Regions from separate parts of the Bradyrhizobium sp. CIAT3101 genome, predicted to be linked through region 2. Evidence: riboswitches for the same ligand, from Rfam matches in the RefSeq annotation. Region 2 holds a riboswitch; the other holds the start of a gene.
The links. Region 2 has a riboswitch for ZMP and ZTP ahead of folB (dihydroneopterin aldolase). Riboswitches for the same ligand answer to the same signal wherever they lie in the genome.

Region 1: another riboswitch for ZMP and ZTP. It lies ahead of purH (bifunctional phosphoribosylaminoimidazolecarboxamide formyltransferase/IMP cyclohydrolase); the one in region 2 lies ahead of folB (dihydroneopterin aldolase).

The regions. Positions count from the first base shown of each region.
Region 1 covers NZ_CP121634.1:368,356-377,954, reverse strand. The annotation lists gene QA645_RS01630 (RsmB/NOP family class I SAM-dependent RNA methyltransferase) at 1-971, shown strand, start outside; gene QA645_RS01625 (heparinase II/III family protein) at 1,129-2,847, shown strand; ZMP/ZTP riboswitch at 2,907-2,988, shown strand; gene purH (bifunctional phosphoribosylaminoimidazolecarboxamide formyltransferase/IMP cyclohydrolase) at 3,014-4,606, shown strand; gene QA645_RS01615 (MFS transporter) at 4,790-6,178, opposite strand; partial or broken gene ggt (gamma-glutamyltransferase) at 6,279-8,025, shown strand; gene QA645_RS01605 (MFS transporter) at 8,137-9,432, shown strand; gene QA645_RS01600 (glutathione S-transferase) at 9,460-9,599, opposite strand, start outside.
Region 2 covers NZ_CP121634.1:5,503,284-5,512,882, forward strand. The annotation lists gene QA645_RS26185 (autotransporter domain-containing protein) at 1-2,650, shown strand, start outside; gene QA645_RS26190 (autotransporter domain-containing protein) at 2,682-6,020, shown strand; gene folB (dihydroneopterin aldolase) at 6,025-6,405, opposite strand; ZMP/ZTP riboswitch at 6,444-6,523, opposite strand; gene QA645_RS26200 (polyamine ABC transporter substrate-binding protein) at 6,708-7,757, opposite strand; gene QA645_RS26205 (aminotransferase) at 7,827-9,008, opposite strand; gene QA645_RS26210 (rhodanese-like domain-containing protein) at 9,016-9,342, opposite strand; gene QA645_RS26215 (potassium transporter Kup) at 9,501-9,599, opposite strand, start outside.

The DNA of each region.
Region 1 (9,599 bases), 4.2 Mb from region 2:
GCGCCGCGCGCTATGCCGGCCTCGTCAACGCCGTGCTGCGCCGCTGCGCGCGCGAAGGCCAGGCGCTGGTCGAGGAAGTCTCGACGCAATCGCTCGATCTGCCGCCCTGGCTGCTGGCGCGCTGGAGTGCGCATTACGGCGAGGCGACTGCGCGGGACATGGCGCTCGCGCTCGGCCACGAACCGTCGCTCGATCTCACCGTGAAGTCCGACGCTGCACAATGGGCGAGCCGGCTGCATGGCGAGGTGCTCCCGACGGGATCGGTGCGCACGCTGCTGCATGGCTCGGTGACCATGCTGCCCGGCTTCGCCGAAGGACAATGGTGGGTGCAGGACGCCGCCGCCGCGCTGCCGGTCCGGCTGTTCGGCGACATCAAAGGCAAATCCATTGCCGATCTCTGTGCTGCACCTGGCGGCAAGACCGCGCAGTTGGCGCAGGCCGGCGCGCATGTCACGGCGATCGACCGTTCACCCGCCCGGGTGGCACGCCTGCGCGAAAACCTGACCCGGTTGTCGCTCCAGGCCGAGACTGTCGTCGCCGACGCCGTGGAATGGGCGGGCCCGGCGGATGGCCTCGACGGAGTTCTGATCGACGCGCCCTGCACCTCGACCGGGACGATCCGCCGGCACCCCGACGTCGCGTGGCTGCGGCAGGAATCCGACGTCGCCGCGATGACGGTTCTCCAGCAGCGGCTGCTGAAGAAATCCGTTTCGCTGCTCAAGTCCGGCGGGACGCTGGTCTACTGCACCTGTTCGCTGGAACCCGAAGAAGGCGAGCGGGCCGTCGCGACGCTTCTCGCCGCCGAGCCTGCGCTTCGCCGCGTGCCGATCGAGGCCAGCGAGGTCTCCGGGCTCAGCGAGATCATCACCGCCGAGGGCGATCTCCGGACCCTGCCGAGCCACCTGCCGCACGCCGACCCGAAGCTCGGCGGGCTCGACGGATTTTTCGCGGCCCGGCTCGTTAAATCCTGATTTTGCACCGGATTTTGCTACCACTGGACTGATTCGGGGCCATTCAAGGTGGTGTCCGCGGTCCGATTTTGGGATTAATAAGGATTCGTCGGAATCCTCTCCCCCTTCAAGGCAAGGCGTGTCGGTCGCTCAACGCAGACGTATCTCGACGCTGGTGATGAACCGCTTCGCGCGGAACATGCTCGCGCGCGCGAGCGGCGGTCCGGTTGCGCTGTCGCGGGTCTGGCCCGGCCGCACCGATCGGCTGATCATTGCGCCGCATGATCTGCGCACCGCGGATGCGACCCGCGCCGCCGAGATCTATGCCGGGCGCTTCGTCTTCGCCGGCAAGATCGTCAACTGCCACGGCCGCTCGATCTTCGATCTCGATCCGCCCTCGGAGGATTGGGAGGTCGCGCTGCTCGGCTTCGGCTGGCTGCGGCACCTGCGCGCCGCCGACACCGCGCTGACCCGGGCGAATGCGCGTGCGCTGGTCGAGGACTGGATCAGCAATCCCGCCAACAAGCGCCGGCCCGTCGCCCGCCGCGCCGATGTGCTGGCGCGGCGCGTCATCTCGCTGCTGTCGCAGGCGCCGCTGGTGCTCAATGACACCGACAACAAATTCTACCGCCGTTATCTGCGCGCGCTGGCACGCGAGATCCGCTTCCTGCGCTTCACCATGGTCAACATCCCGGACGGGGTGCCGAAGCTCCAGGTGCAGATCGCGCTGTGCTACACGACGCTCTGCCTCGCCAACCAGGCCCGCCACATCCGCAGCGCGTCGAAAAAGCTCTCCGACGAATTGCAGCGGCAGATTCTCCCCGACGGCGGCCACATCTCGCGCAACCCGGGCGCGCTGATCGAACTGCTGATCGACCTGCTGCCGCTGCGTCAGACGTTTGCCGCGCGCAACATCGCGCCGCCGCCGGCGCTGCTCAATGCGATCGACCGCATGATGCCGATGCTGCGCTTCTTCCGGCACGGCGACGGCAATTTCGCGCTGTTCAACGGCATGAGCGCGACGCCGTCGGATCTGCTCGCCACGCTGCTTGCCTATGACGACACCCATGGCGCGCCGATGGCGAACATGCCGCACACCGGCTTCCAGCGGCTCGATGCCGGCCCGACCACACTGATCATCGACACCGGCCCGCCGCCGCCGCCCGGCGTCAGCCACGACGCGCATGCCGGCTGCCTGTCGTTCGAACTGTCCTCCGGCATCAGCCGCATCGTCACCAATTGCGGCATGCCGACCACCGGCCGCGACAATTGGCGGCCGTTCGCGCGCGGCACCGCGGCGCATTCGACGCTGACCTATCACGAGACGTCGTCCTGCCAGTTCGTCGAGATGTCGGCGATGAAGCGGCTGTTGCACGGCGCGCCGATCATCAGCGGCCCCCGTGAGGTGGAGAGCTATCGCGAAGTCGTGCAGGACGGCACGCTGCTCACGACGTCGCATGACGGCTATCTCGCCAAGTTCGGCGTGATCCATCGCCGCGTGCTGATGGTCGCCAATGACGGCGCGCGGATCGACGGCGAGGACACGCTGTCGCCACCGCAGGGCGCGCGCCTCAAGGGCGCCGACGCCGATTTCGCGCTGCGCTTCCATCTGCATCCCGCGGTGAAGGCGAGCCGGCTGTCGGATGCGCGCGGCGTCATGCTGGTGCTGCCGAACCGCGACGTCTGGACCTTCGAAGCGCTCGACGACAAGGTCGATCTCGAGGACAGCGTGTTCCTGGCCGGCAATGACGGCCCCCGCCGCACCGCGCAGATCGTGATCCGCCAGGATGCGCGCCAGGGGCCCTCGATCCGCTGGAGCTTTGTGCGTTCCTCGGCCTCGCCGGCGGTCACCAATGCCCGCCGCAACGCCCGGCGCGAACCGGAACTTCCGCTGTAAACAGGCGCGATTCGGTCCCATCTGATCGTTGTGAAGGGCCTCGAAAGCTGCTATCGAGCGCTCGTTCGCGCGACTGGCGACCTTGGATGGAGCACCATCGGGAAGCGCGACACATATCCGCCGCGCGCCTGGGCATAGACACTCCTTAAGACAGAGGATCTTGCTCATGACTGACCATCCCCGCCGCGTCACCCGCGCCCTTCTCTCCGTCTCCGACAAGACCGGCCTGATCGAATTCGCCAAGGCGCTTGCCGCGCACGATGTCGAGCTGGTCTCGACCGGCGGCACCGCGAAAGCGATCGCCGCGGCCGGCCTCAAGGTGAAGGACGTCTCCGACCTCACCGGTTTCCCCGAGATGATGGACGGCCGCGTCAAGACGCTGCATCCGAAAGTGCATGGCGGCCTGCTTGCGATCCGCGACAACAAGGAACATGCCGAGGCGATGAAGGCGCACGGCATCGCACCGATCGACCTGCTCGTCGTCAACCTCTATCCTTTCGAAGCGACCGTCGAGAAAGGCGCGGGCTTCGAGGATTGCATCGAGAACATCGACATCGGCGGTCCCGCGATGATCCGCGCCGCCGCCAAGAATCATGACGACGTCGCCGTCGTGGTCGAAGCGGACGATTACAAGGCCGTGCTCGACGAGCTCGCCGCCAACAAGGGCGCAACGACGCTCAAGCTGCGCCGGCGGCTTGCCGCAAAGGCCTATGCGCGTACCGCGGCTTACGACGCTGCGATCTCGAACTGGTTCAACCGCCAGCTCGAAATCGACGCGCCCGATTTCCGCGCCTTCGGCGGCAAGCTGATCCAGTCGCTGCGCTACGGTGAGAACCCGCACCAGACCGCCGCGTTCTACGCGACGCCCGACAAGCGCCCCGGCGTTTCGACCGCGCGGCAGCTGCAGGGCAAGGAGCTCTCCTACAACAACATCAACGACACCGATGCGGCCTATGAATGCATCGGCGAGTTCGACACCAAGCGCACTGCGGCCTGCGTCATCGTCAAGCACGCCAATCCCTGCGGCGTCGCCGAAGGCGCGAACCTCGTCGACGCCTATCGCAAGGCGCTGGCCTGCGATTCGACCTCGGCCTTCGGCGGCATCATCGCGATGAACCGCGCGCTCGATGCCGATACCGCGCGCGAGATCACGAAAATCTTCACCGAGGTGATCATCGCGCCTGATGCCAGCGAGGAAGCGATCGCCATCATCGGCGCGCGCAAGAACCTTCGCCTGCTGCTCGCCGGCAGCCTGCCCGATCCGCGTACTGCTGGTCTCACCGCAAAGACCGTCGCAGGCGGTCTGCTCGTGCAGAGCCGCGACAACGCCGTGGTCGACGACATGACCTTCAAGGTCGTGACCAAGCGCGCCCCGAGCGATGCCGAGATGCGTGACCTCAAGTTCGCGTTCCGGGTCGCAAAACACGTCAAGTCGAACACCATCATCTACGCCAAGGATCTCGCCACCGTCGGTATCGGCGCGGGCCAGATGAGCCGCGTGGATTCAGCGCGGATCGCCGCTCGCAAGGCGCAGGATGCGGCCAACGAGCTGAAGCTCACCGAGCCGTTGACCAAGGGTTCGGTCGTCGCGTCGGATGCATTCTTCCCGTTCGCCGACGGCATGCTCGCCTGCATCGAAGCCGGCGCGACCGCCGTGGTGCAGCCCGGCGGTTCGATGCGCGATGACGAGGTGATCAAGGCCGCCGACGAGCACGGCATCGCCATGGTGTTCACGGGAACGCGGCATTTCAGGCACTGATACTGATCTCGCCACACGTCGTCCCGGACAAGCGCAGCGAAGCGGAGCGCTGATCCGGGACCCATACCCCCGAAAAGGTGTTTGGCGAAGACTCGGAGTGGGGCTCTCGCGTCAAACTTGTCACTGTGGCTATGGGTCCCGGCCTTCGCCGGGACGACAGCGGAGAATGGGGCAAGAGAGGAGCTAGGACTCCCGCACCCGCATCAGCAGCGCAAACCCTGTCACGAAGAACACCACCAGCACGGCCATGCCGGCCTTCTGGCTCGCGGTGGCCGCGGTGATCACGCCGATCAGCAGCGGTCCGATGAAGGACGTCACTTTTCCGGTCAGCGCGAACAGACCAAAATACTGCGCGATGCGATCCTTCGGCGCGAGATGGATCAGGAGCGTGCGTGACGCCGCCTGAAGCGGGCCGCCGGCTGCACCGATCAGGCAGCCCAGCACGATATAGGCACGCTCGGCGGCGGCGGCGAACATCGGACCGCCCGGGACCGGCGGCGCGACCTTGACGAACAGCACGCTATCCTTGTCGACCAGCAGGATCGCCGCGACCGCGATCAGCAGGATCAGCAAGCTGCCGGCAATGACGCGCTTCGGCCCGAGGAAGTCGTCGAGCTTGCCGCCGAGCCATGCACCGAAGGTGCCGGCGACAGCGAGGATGATGCCGAAGGTGCCGATCTGGATGGTGTGCCAGCCGAAGGTGCCTGCGGCATAGATACCCCCGAACGCGAACAGCGACACCAGGCCGTCGGTGTAGATCATGTTGGCGAGCAGAAACGCCGCGAGCGATTTCTGCTTCGGCAGATCCTTCAGCGATCGCTTCAGATCCGCCAGGCCTTCATGCAGCGCCTCGCGCACCGGGCGCTTCGCCGGATAATCCGGCGTGAACAGGAACATCGGCGTCACAAAGACGATGAACCACAGCCCGGTCAACGGTCCCGCGGCACGATCGCCCTCGTGGGTGGCGGGGTCGAGCCCGAACAGCGGCGTGAAGCCGAGCAGCGTGCGGCCGGTCTCCGGATTGGCCGCGAGGAAACCGAGCACGATGATCAGGCTGACGATGCCGCCGATATAGCCCGTGGCCCAGCCGGTGCCGGAGAGACGGCCGATGCGCTCCGGCGGCACCAGGGTCGGCATCATCGCATTGTTGAAGACGGTGGCGAACTCGGCACCGACACTGGCAAGCGCGACCGCGATCAGCAACGGCGGAATGATGGCGTGATTGCCGGGCTTGCCGATCCACAGCGCGCAGGAGGCCAGCACGAGCACTGCGCCGAACGCGGCGATCCACGGCTTGCGGCGGCCGGCGGCATCCGCGATGGCACCAAGCACGGGTGACAGCAGCGCGATCGCCATGCCAGCTGCTGCCATCGCAAACCCCCAGAGCGATTGACCCGTGGCGGGATCCGGCGCGATGCTGGTGGCGAAATAAGGTGCGAACACGAAGGTCGTGATCAGCGTGAAATAAGGCTGCGCGGCCCAATCGAAGAAGATCCAGCTGACGACAGCGGCGCGCGGCGGATAGGTCCGCGAGGCGCCGGCCATGCGCGCCTCCGGGGCGATCGTCGTCATCAAGCAGTCCCCATCACAAACAGTTTTGTCTCTCTTAGCGCAAACCGTATAGCATTACAGCGACACCTTTGAATTGGCCTGAAGGCCCCGCGGAAATTTGATGATGTCACTATTTTCGACACGCCGGACGTTTTTCGCTTTCATCGCCACTCTGGCGTTTGGTCTTGCATCGGCGACCGCGCAGGATGCGCGACGGGCTTATGTCCCGCCCGCGCTCGACACGGTGCATGCCGTTCCCGCCGAACACGGCATGGTGGTGGCGCAGGAGAAGATATCCGCGCAAGTCGGCGCCGACATCCTGCAGCGTGGCGGCAATGCCGTCGACGCGGCCGTCGCGACCGGCTTTGCGATGGCGGTAACTTACCCGCGCGCCGGAAATATCGGCGGCGGCGGCTTCATGGTGATCCATTCCGCCGAACGCAACGAGGACATCGCGATCGACTACCGCGAGACCGCGCCGGCGGCGACCACGGCACAGATCTTCCTTGGAGCCGACGGCAAGCCTGATCCCGCCAAGTCGCGCGATTCCGGACTTGGCATCGGCGTGCCCGGCACGGTCGCCGGCCTTGCTTTGGCGCTCGAGAAATACGGCTCGGGTAAATTCACGCTGGCGCAATTGCTCGAACCGGCGATCGCGCTCGCCCGCGACGGATTCATCGTCACCGATGACATCGCCGATACCCTCCCGGGATGGTACCCGCGGCTGGCACGCTGGCCGTCCTCAACGAAAATTTTCGCAAAGCCGGATGGCAGGCCGTTTGGCGAAGGCGACAGGCTGGTGCAGAGCGATCTCGCCGACACGCTGGCGAGTGTCGCAGCGCAAGGACCACGCGGTTTCTATGAGGGCCCCGTAGCGGAGAAGCTCGCCAAGGCCGTGTCCGATGCCGGCGGCATCATGACCTCAGCCGATCTGAAGGCCTATCAGGCCGTGATCCGTTCGCCGGTGCGCGGCACTTATCGCGGCTACGACATCGTCTCGATGCCGCTGCCGTCGTCAGGCGGCGTCGTGCTGGTGGAATCGCTCAACATCCTCGAAGGCTTTCAGCTCCCGGATCTGAAACAGGGTTCGCCGGCATCGCTGCATTTGTTGATCGAAGCGATGAAGCGCGCCTATGCCGATCGTGCGCGCTATCTCGGCGATCCGGCCTTCGTCAATGCACCGATCGAAACGCTTACCGCGAAGAACTATGCGGCCAAACTGCGTGCGAGCCTCTCGACCGATCGCGCGACGCCGTCGAAGGAGATCGTTTCCGCTCCGCCCGCACCGCGTGAAGGCAGCAACACCACGCATTTCTCCGTCGTCGACAGCAGCGGCAACGCCGTCAGCAACACCTACACGCTCAACTTCAGCTACGGCGTTGGACTCGTCGCCGATGGCACCGGCGTGCTGCTCAACAACGAGCTCGACGATTTCACCGCCGCCGTCGGCGCCTCCAACGCCTATGGCCTCGTCGGCTACGAGCCAAATCTGCCCGGGCCCGGCAAGCGGCCGCTGTCCTCGATGTCGCCGACCATCGTGCTGAAGGACGGCAAGCCGGTGCTGGTGACAGGCTCGCCCGGCGGCAGCCGCATCATCTCGACCGTGCTCCAGGTGATCGTGAACGTGCTCGACTACAAGATGGACGTCGCCGCCGCCGTCGCCGCACCGCGGCTGCATCATCAATGGCTGCCGGACGAGGTGCGCATCGAGCACGGCTTTCCCGACGATGTCCTGTTCGAGCTGAAGGCGATGGATCATCTCATCGTCGAGCCGATGGGACAGACGTCGGCCAATTCGATTGCCATAACGCCGACCCCTCGGGGCACCCGATCCACGCACGCGCGGCGCGGAAGCGGCAGGACAGTAACCCTGCCCCTGCAACCCCGCCCCTGCATGGCACGACCGCGCGCGCTGGCTTGCGCCGGCCGCCGCGCGTGCTACCACCGCCCGGCCAAACGAATTTGCCGGGGAAACGCACATGACCACAGCCGATCCGACTGGGCGCATCGAACGCGCCGAGATCGAGGACACCAGCCTTCTCGCCTTCTATCGCGACATGAACGCGCCGGAGCGAAGGACGTTCTGGGCCTGCGCTGCGGGCTGGGCGCTCGACGGCATGGACTTCATGATCTATCCGCTGGTGATCGGCACCATCATCGCACTGTGGAAGGTCGATGCGGCCTCAGCCGGTCTTGCCGGCACGGTGACGCTGCTGGCGTCCGCCATCGGCGGCTGGCTCGGCGGTTATCTCTCCGATCATATCGGGCGGGTCAGGACGCTCCAGATCACCATCATCTGGTTCTCGTTCTTCTCTCTGGTCTGCGCGGTCGTGCAGAATTTCGAACAGCTGTTGATCGCGCGCGCGGTGCTTGGTCTCGGCTTCGGCGGCGAATGGGCGGCGGGCGCCGTGCTGATGGGCGAAGCGATCCGGCCGCAATATCGCGGACGCGCGGTCGGCTCGGTGCAATCGGGTTGGGCGGTCGGCTGGGGCCTTGCGGTGCTGTCGCAGGCGATCCTGTTCTCACTGATGCCGGCGGAGACGGCGTGGCGCTGGATGTTCGTGATCGGCGCGCTGCCGGCGCTGCTGGTGTTCTACATCCGCCGCTCCGTCACCGAACCCGAGATCGCGGCGGAGGCCCGCGCGAAGCAGGCCGCGGCCGGCGACCGCCCCGCGCTCTGGGAGATCTTTTCGGGCCCGATCCTGAAGACCACGATCCTGGCGTCGCTCGCGGCGACGGGCTGCCAGGGCGGCTACTACGCGATCACCTTCTGGGTGCCGCAGTTTCTGACCAAGGAACGGCATCTGTCGATCGTCGGCTCCACCGGCTATCTCTCGACGCTGATCATCGGCTCTTTCATCGGCTATCTCGTCGGCGCCTGGCTCGCCGACCGGATCGGGCGACGCAACCTGTTCCTCATCTTCTCGATCGGCGCGATGGCGATCGTGCTGCTCTATACGCAGCTGCCGCTCACCAACGAGATCCTGTGGGTGCTCGGCTTCCCGCTCGGCTTCTTCGCCTCGGGCTATTTCTCAGGCGTCGGCGCGTTCCTGACCGAGCTCTATCCGACGCGGTTGCGCGGCTCGGGCCAGGGCTTTTGCTACAATTTCGGCCGTGGCATCGGCGCGCTGTTTCCGTTCCTCGTCGGCGCGCTGTCGGCATCGACATCGCTCGCCAACGCGATCGCGATCTTCGCAGTGGTGGCTTACGCGCTGTTCTTCATCGCCGCCTTCGCGCTGCCGGAGACGCGCGGGCGCGTGCTCCACGCGGACTGACGGATCATCGCGGGGCGGTGAGGAAGCTTACCGCCCCACCTGGTACGGCCCGCCCTTCTCGAGGGCACGCGCGTAAGCCGGCCGCGCATGGATGCGCTCCAGGAACGCCATCGCCTTGGGATGGCCCTGCTCGAGCCCGCCGCGCGCTTGGGCTGCTTCAAGCGGAA
Region 2 (9,599 bases):
CGGAAACACTTATTTCGCGGGCAACGCGACCGCGGGCAATGCGCAGCTCATCAACAACGACCCGAACGCCGTGTTCGATTTTTCCGGCAGCTCCGGCCCGAACGGCGACAACAAGCTCAGCGCCGGCTCGATCGCCGGCAACGGCACCTTCTACCTCGGCGCCAATGCGCTGACAGTCGGCGGAAACAATCTGTCGACCACCGTCAGCGGCGTGATCGTGGACGGTGGCAACTTCGGCGGCGTCGGCGGCTCGCTGGTGAAGATCGGCACCGGCACGCTGACGCTAACGGGCGCCAACACCTATACCGGTGGCACCACCTTTGCCGGCGGAACGGTCAGCGTCGCCTCGGACGCCAATCTCGGCGACCTCGCGGGCGGCCTGACCTTCAACGGCGGCACCCTCCAAATATCAGGCACGACATTCAACACCACCGCACGCAGCATCAATCTGGGCGCCGGCGGCGGCACATTCGACATTGCGGACGCAACCAACAATTTCGTGCTCAGCCAGGATCTCAGCGGCGGCAGGCTGACCAAGTCCGGCGCCGGCACGCTGACCCTGACCGGCGCGGAAACTTTTTCCGGCGCCACGGTTTCCGCAGGCACGCTGGTGTTCAGCGGCAATGCCACGGCCGGCAACGCCGTCATCACCAACAGCGGCAATGTGCTGTTCGACGGCAATTCGACGCCCGGCAACGCGCAGCTCTCCAACGCCACATCCAGCGCCGTTTTCGACCTCTCGATGAGCACCGGCCCCAATGGCGACAACAAGCTCACCGCCGGCTCGCTCGCCGGAAGCGGTACGTTCGAGCTTGGCGGCAAGCAGTTGACGATTGGCAGCGACAATCTGTCGGCCAATGTCACCGGCGTGCTCGCTGACGGCGGATCGGGCGGCGGCACCGGCGCCTCACTGGTGAAGGTCGGTACGGGGCGGCAGACCCTGTCGGGCGTCAACACCTACACCGGCGCGACAACGATCGATGGCGGCACGCTGGCGGTGAACGGCGATATCACGGCGTCGAGCGGCGTCACCGTGAACAGCGGCGGCGCGCTCGGCGGCACCGGCATCGTCGGCAACACCATGATTGCAAGCGGCGGCGCGCTTGCGCCCGGCAACTCCATCGGCACGCTGACGGTGAGCGGCAATCTGACGTTCACGGCGGGCAGCTTCTACCAAATAGAGGCCTCGCCGACAGCCGCCGATCGCACCAATGTCACGGGGACGGCGACACTCACGGGCGCCATCGTGCAGGCGATCGCCTTGGCCGGCAGCTTCCGCGCGCAGACCTACACCATCCTGAACGCGACCGGCGGGTTCGGCGGCACGCAGTTCGCCGGGATCACCAGCAGCAGCTTCTCCCCCGGCGCGCGCAACCCGCACCTGACTTACGACGCCAACAACGTCTATCTCGTGCTCGATCCCGGCACGATCGTGCTGCCGGCGGGCACGGGCGCCAACCAGAGCAGCGTCGCTGGCGCCATCAACAAGGCGGTCGAGGGCGGCGCAACGCCGCCGGCCGGCTTCGACGCGCTGCTCAACATGGGCAACCCGCAGCTCAACCACGCGCTCGGCCAGGTCTCCGGCCAGCCCGGCGCGGCCAGCACGCAGGGCGCGTTCAGCGCGGCGCAGCAGTTCGTCAACATGCTCGATCCGCTTGGCGGCGGCACCGACGGCGAGCGCGGCGCGGCCGGTGACGGCGGGACGCTGGGCTACGCCGCCACCAGCCCGCGCGACGCCAGGGTGCGCGAGGCCTATGCCGCGGTGACGCCGCGCGAGGCGAGCGCAGATGTCATCGACCGCCGCTGGGGCGTGTGGGCCTCCGGCTATGGCGGCGCCAGCACGCTGAACGGCAACGCGGCATCAGGGTCGAGCACCACCACCAGCCGCATCTACGGCACCGTGGTCGGCGCCGATTATCGCGTCTCTCCAAACACGCTGCTCGGCCTCGCGCTCGGCGGCGCCGGCTACAATTTTTCGCTGTCCGACAACCTCGGCAGCGGCCGCGCCGATCTGTTCCAGGCCGGCCTCTATGCCCGCCACAGTTTCGGCCCGGCCTACATTTCCGCGGCCTTCGCCTATGGCTGGCAGGACGTCACCACCGATCGCACCGTGACGGTGTCAGGCACGGACAAGCTCACCGCGAACTTCAAGGCGAGCACCTTCTCAGGCCGCCTCGAAACCGGCAGGCGCTTCGCACCGATCCCCGCCTCCAGCTTTGGCGTCACGCCCTACGCGGCGGTGCAGGCGACAACCTTCCATCTCCCCGGCTACGGCGAGACCGCGCTCGTCGGCAGCAACCAGTTCGCACTGTCCTACACCTCGCAGGACACCACCAATGTCCGCACCGAACTCGGCGCCCGCACCGACCAGCGTATCCTGGTCAACGACGGCGTGCTCACGCTGCGCGGCCGGCTCGCCTGGGCGCACGACACCAACACCAACCGCCTCGTCAGCGCCGTCTTCCAGACGCTGCCCGGCGCCGCCTTCACGGTCAGCGGCGCGCAGCCGGCTGCGGACTCCGCATTGGTCGGCGGTCGCGCCGAGATGAAATGGCGCAATGGCCTGTCGCTCGCAGGCATGGTCGAGGGCGAGTTCTCGCAGAGCACGCAGACCTACACCGGCAAGGGCATGGTGCGTTATGAGTGGTAGACGGCACATCGGCTTCGCCGCGATCGTATTGATGGCTGCATTGCTGGCCACGCCGGCCCTCGCTCAAAGCATCACCGTTCCGGCCGGCAACACCAACACGATGTCCGGGCCGATCAGCGGCGCCGGCGATATCGTGCTCAATGGCGGCGGCACGCTGGTGCTGTCCGGCGCCAATACCTACACCGGCGGCACTATAATCTGTGGCACCACCTGCGGGGTCGCCGGCGGCAGCAGCGTGCTGCAAATCGGCGTCGATACGGTGGGTACGCCTGGCGCAATCACCTCGTCGGCGATCGGCACGGGCACGCTGACCTTCGACGGCGGCACGCTGCAGGCCGGCGGCAACTACACCATCGCCAATGCCACGCAGATCAACGCGACCGGCGCCACGATCGATTCCAACGGATACACCCTCACCTATTCCGGCAACATCGCCGACGCGGCAGGACAATCGGGCAGCCTGCTGCTCAAGACCACCAACGGGAACGTGATCCTGTCCGGCACCAACACCTATTCCGGCGGCACCACAATAGTCGGCGTCATCAACTTTGCCAGCGGCAAGGTGGTGGTGGCCAACGGCAGCGCGTTCGGCACCGGTACGGTCACCTTGCAAAACGTCTGGATCCAGACCAGCGGCACAAGCGACGTGACCTTCGCCAACAATTTCAAAATCGATCAGTCCACCAGCGGCAGCCTCCTCGACGCCAAAGGCAAGACGTTGACGATCTCCGGCAACATCACCGACGGCACCGGCGCCGGCAAGCTGATAATCGCGGATACTTCGTTCAATTTCAGCCAAGTGGTGTTCCTCGGTGCCAACACCTACACAGGTGGCACCACAATCAGCCTCGGGAACCTGGTGCTTGGCGATGCCACCCACACCGCGTCCATCACCGGCCAGGTCACCAACAACGCCTACTTCTATATCCGCAACGCCGATACCTCGGCGATCACGGCTCTGGCCAATAACGGCGACACGGAGTTCTCCGGCACGACGACCGCGGGCACGATGACCATCACCAACAAGGGTGGTGTCTCCTTCCTTAACGCGAGCAGCGCCGGGAACGCCACGATCAACAACTATTTCAGCAACGCGACCAACGATAATTATACTGGCAGCGTGACCTTCGGCACGTTCGGGGGCACCGATACCAGCAGCGCCGGCAACGCCAAGATCAACAACATCCATGGATACACCGCGTTTAACGCGGCGACCAATGCCGGGACTGCCACCATCATCAACACCTTCAGTGGCAACACCGTGTTTAATGATCAGTCGTCGGCGGCCGGAGCGACGATCACGAACAGTGATTATGGCACGACCTGGTTTCAGTTCTCTTCGACTGCAGGCAACGCCGTCATCACCAACACTTCCGGCGGCTCGACAAGCTTCTACAACAATGCAACCGGCGGCAACGCGCAATTCATCGCCGACGGCACCGGCTATGTCGACTTCAGCCAGAGCAGCGGCACGAACGGCGACGGCCGGATCACGGCCGGCTCGATCGCCGGCTCCGGCTTCTACTACATCGGGGGCGGCAACACGCTAGTGGTCGGCAGCAACAGCCTCTCGACGACGGTCAGCGGCGTGATCGCCAATCTCAATCCCGACCCATCGTGCGGCTGCGGCGCGGCGGGTCCGGCCAATCTGGAGAAGACTGGCAGCGGCACGCTGACGCTGTCCGGCGCCAACACCTATACCGGCACCACCGTCGTGAACGGTGGCATGCTCCAGGTCGACGGCTCGATCGCATCCTCGAGCCAGACCACGGTGAACGCCGGCGGTGCACTCTCCGGCACAGGCACCGTCGGCAATACGTTGATCGCCAGCGGCGGCATCCTGGTCGCCGGCAACGGCACGCCGGGCTCACGGTTGACAGTCGCGGGCAATCTCGCCTTCCAGTCGGGCGCGTTGTATCTCGTGACGGTCAACACGAACGCGGCGACGTCGGTCAACGTCTCCGGCACGGCATCGCTCAACGGCGGCGTCGGTGTGAGTGTGGCGCCCGGCAGCACGGTTCAAAAGCAATATACCATCGTATCGGCGAGCGGCGGCCGAACCGGGACATTCACCAGCCTCGCGGCAACAGGCGTACCGGCCGGTTGGGCTGCGAGCCTCAGCTATGATGCCACCCATGCCTATCTGAATTTCGCGCTCGACTATGGCATCCGGACCGACCTCAACACCAACCAGAAGACGATCGCGACCACGCTGCAAAACTTCTTCGACGCCAATGGCGGCATCAACGCCGCCTTTGTCGCGCGCTCCACAGGCAGCCTGACCCAACTCTCGGGCCAGGGCGCGACGGGATCGCAGCAGACCACGTTCGGCGCCATGAGCCAGTTCATGGGATTGCTGACCGATCCGTACACAGCCGGGCGCGATGGCGGCACCGGCGGCGCCAGCGCGGTGCCGTTCGCCGAGGAAAGCGCCTCGCTCGCAGACGCAGCGCGCAGCGGCGATGCGCGTGATGCCTTGGCCAGCATGCCGCGCAAGGCTCCCGGGGAGCCTGCCTTCGATCAGCGCTGGAACGTCTGGGCTGCGGCCTTTGGCGGCTCGCAGAGCACCAGCGGCAATGCCGTGCTGGGCTCGAACAGCACAACGAGCAGCCTCTACGGCACCGCTGTCGGCGCCGACTATCGCTTCTCGCCGAACACCATCGCCGGCTTCGCGCTCGCTGGCGGCGGCACCAGCTTCAACGTGAGCGGGCTCGGCGGGGGCCGCTCGGATCTGTTCCAGGCCGGCGCCTTCCTGCGCCACAATGTGGGCGCGGCCTACATCACCGCCGTGCTGGCCTATGGCTGGCAGGACGTCACCACCGATCGCACCGTGACGGCCGCTGGCATCGATCGCCTGCGCGCCGAGTTCAACGCCAATGCGTGGAGCGGCCGCATCGAGGGCGGTTATCGCTTCATCGCCCCCTGGACCAGTGGCGTTGGCCTCACGCCCTATGCCGCCGGCCAGGTCACGAGGTTCGACCTGCCCGCGTATGCAGAATCCGTCGTCTCCGGAAACAACACGTTCGCCCTCGCCTACGCGGCCAAGAGCGTGACCGACACGCGCAGTGAGCTTGGCTTGCGCACCGACAAATCCTTTGCCCTGCCGGACGGCATCCTCACGCTGCGCGGCCGCGCTGCCTGGGCGCACGATTTCAATCCCGATCGCAGCGTCGCCGCGACGTTCCAGACGTTGCCCGGCGCGAGCTTCGTCGTCGGCGGTGCACGACTGGCCGCAGATTCCGCCCTCACCACCGCCTCTGCGGAGATGAAATGGCTCAACGGCTGGTCGGCGTCGACAAGCTTCGAAGGCGAATTCTCCAGCGTGACGCGGTCGTACGCCGGCAAGGGCGTGGTGCGTTACGCGTGGTAGAGCGTCAGGCGCCGGCGAGCTCGGCGCGGCGAAGACTGACCTGGACGCCGACCTGGTTGATCGCATGAGCAATCGGCGGCGACGATTTCGCAACGGCGACCGTCACACTGTCCATCATGTCGAAGCGTCGCAGCAGTCCTGCAGCGATCGTCTCGCCGAGCGCTTCGAGGGTCTGGAATTTGCCGGACCCTGCAATCTGCACGGCCTCGTCGACGACGGCGTCATACCGCACCGACGAATCCAGATCGTCGCTAAGGTGGGTCCGGACCTCCTGCAGATCGGCAAAAATATCAAAACTGAATTTTTGTCCGAGCTTTCGCTCTTCCTCGAACAGACCGTGATAGCCGTAAGTCTGAAGTCCGGTGATTTTGATCGACGTCAGCATGGGCAGCTCCAGATGAAGCATTTTGATCGGGTTTGTCCCCCAATCGCCCAGGCGAGCGGCAGATACCCCGCGCTTCCCGATGGTGCTCCATCCGATGTCGCCAGTCACGCGAGGCCGTCAGCGATATCAGCTTTCCGCAATCCCGACAATGAACATCATCGTGCTGGGCTCGGCAGGCGGCAGGATATTGTTCTGCTCCTGTTTTGCCCGACGTGTCAAATGACCGGCAACTCGCACGCCGCGGTTCTACTGTGCATGGGGTTGTTTTGCGGAATCGCGTTGCGGAGCGGTCGCCGCAACGACTAGCGCCCGGTCTTCACCTTGGTCCAGAGCCGGTTGATGATCCGCTGGGTGGCGGGATCGCGGGCGGTGATGACGAACAGTTTTGCGAGCGTGGCGTCGTCCGGATAGATGTTCTTGTCACCCAGGATCTTCGGATCGACCAGCTTCTGGCTGGCGAGGTTGCCGTTGGCGTAGGACAGGAAGTCCGAGTTCTTGGCGGCGACGTCGGGGCGGTAGAGATAGTTGATCAGCTCGTAGGCTTCCTTGACGTTCTTGGCATCCGCGGGGATCGCGAGATTGTCGAAGAACATCTGCGCGCCCTCCTTCGGGATCGCGTAGCCGATCTCGACGCCGCTTTTGGCTTCCGCCGCGCGCGCGCGGGCCTGCATGATGTCGCCGGACCAGCCGACCACGAAGCAGATCTCGCCGGTCGCGAGCGCGCTCAGATATTCGGAGGAGTGAAATTTTCGTACGAACGGTCGGACCTTTGCGACGACATCGGCGGCCTTTTCGAGGTCGGCCTGCTTGGTCGAGTTCGGATCGAGCCCGAGATAGTTCAGCGCCGCCGGAAAGATGTCGTCGGCGGAGTCGAGCATGTGCACGCCGCAGTCTTTGAATTTTGCCAGGTTCTCCGGCTTGAAGACGATGTCCCAGCTGTCGATCTTCGCGTCGGGTCCGAGGATCTGCTTCAGCTTGGCGACGTTGTAGCCGATGCCCGTCGTGCCCCACATGTAGTTCGCGGCAAAGTCGTTGCCGGGATCGTAGGTCGAAAGATTCTTGGTCACCATCGGCCAGGCATGGCTAAGGTTCGGCAGCTTCGACTTGTCGAGCTTCTGGAAGATGTTCGCCTTGATCTGGCGCTGCAGGAAGTACGCCGTGGGCACCACGACGTCATAGCCGGACTTGCCGGCCATCAGGCGCGTCTCCAGCGTCTCGTTGGCGTCGAAGGTGTCGTAGACCACCTTGATGCCGGTCTCCTTGGTGAAGGCCTCGAGGACGTCGGGCGCCATGTAGTTCGACCAGTTGTAGAAGTTGACGACGCGCTCCTCGGCCCCTGCGGGAGGCGACATCAACGTCAGCGCTGCGGCGATTGCAAAACCAAGGCAAAGGCTGGAGCGGCTGACGTTCATCATCTCGGTCTACCTCTTGCGTCCGCGGATCGCGTCCGACAGCCGCTCCAGCGCGGTGTCGAGCGTCTGGTCCTTCTTGGCGAAGCAGAAGCGCACCACCGAGGTCACCGGGTCCTGCTCGTAGAACGCCGAGACTGGGATCGCCGCGACCTTGTAGTCCTTGACGATGCGCCAGCAGAACTCGGCATCGCTCTCGTTGAGCCCGAGCGGCGACAGGTCGACGGTGAGGAAGTAGGTGCCCTGCGACTTCAGCACGGGGAAGCCGAGGCTCTCCAGCCCCTTGGTCAGGCGGTCCCTGCTCCGGGTCAGATCCTTCCGCATCGACAGGAAGTACTCGTCCGGCTTGCCGAGGCCGTAGGCAACGGCGGCCTGCAGGTTCGGCGCGGTGGTGAAGGTCAGGAACTGGTGCACCTTGGCCGCGACGCGCAACAGCGGCGGCGCGGCGCAGACGAAGCCGATCTTCCAACCGGTCAGCGAGAAGATCTTGCCGGCCGAACCGACCTTGATGGTGCGGTCGCGCATGCCGGGGATGGTGATCAGCGGGATGTGCTTGTGCTCGTCGAAGGTGACGTGCTCCCAGACCTCGTCGCAGATCGCGATGACGTCGAACTCCTGGCAGTAGCGCGCCAGCAGCTCAAGGTCCTCGCGCGGATAGACCACCGCGGACGGATTCAGAGGATTGTTGAACAGCACCGCCTTGGTCTTTGAATTGAAGACGCTTTTCAGCATGTCCTCATTCAGCCGCCAATGCGGAGGCTCAAGACGTACGAGCCGCGGAATGCCGCCGGCCTGGCGGATGATCGGCAGGTAGGAATCATAGACCGGCTGGAAGCAGACCACCTCGTCGCCGGGCTGCACCACCGACAGGATCGCCGAGGTCAGCGCCTCGGTGCCGCCGGAGGTCACCATCACCTCGCTCATCGGATCGAGCTTGAGGCCGTGCCAGTGGCCGTAATGGGTCGCGATCGCCTGGCGCAGCTCCGGGATGCCCATCATCGACGGATACTGGTTGTAGCCGTTGAGCGAGGCGTCGGCGGCGGCGCGGCGGATGTCCTCGGGGCCGGGATCGTCAGGGAAGCCCTGGCCGAGATTGATGGCGTTGTTGTCGCGCGCGGCCTGCGACATCGCCTCGAAGATGGTGACGGGAAGGTCGGCGAAGACCTTGTTCAGCGAGGAGCTCTTGGTCGTCATCGCCGGGCTAGCCACCGACCTTGCTGGGAAGACCCGCCGCCTTCCAGCCGAGCATGCCGCCGGCCAGATGCTTGTTGTAAGGCAGGCCCGCCTCTTGCGCCGCGAGCGAGGCGGTCACCGAGCGCTTGCCCGAACGGCAGGCGAACACGACCTCCTTGCCTTGCGGATCCGGGATCGCCTTGGGATCGAAGGTCGAGAGCGGCACGACCACGCCGTAAGGGTAGGCCTCGGCCTCGACCTCGTTCGGCTCACGGACGTCGACGAGCAGATAGCGGCCCTCCGCGACACCCTTGGACACTTCCTCGGGGGTCAGATCCTGTACTTGATTTGCCACATCATCCTCCAACGTCGCAGCGCCGCCCGCCGGGGCGATCCCGGCCGGCGGCAACCTCGCCTCTCGGCATGCGAAAATCAAGCGCTACAAAGGCTTGAGCTGCCTTGCGCAAGTTAAAGCTAAATCGCAGCGACTTGAAGTGCGCTTTGAATCCGGGGCTAGATCGTCACCTGCGTACCGACCTCGACCACGCGGCCAGAGGGGATCTGGAAATAGTCGGTGGCGTCGTTGGCGGAGCGGCTGAGCGAGATGAACAG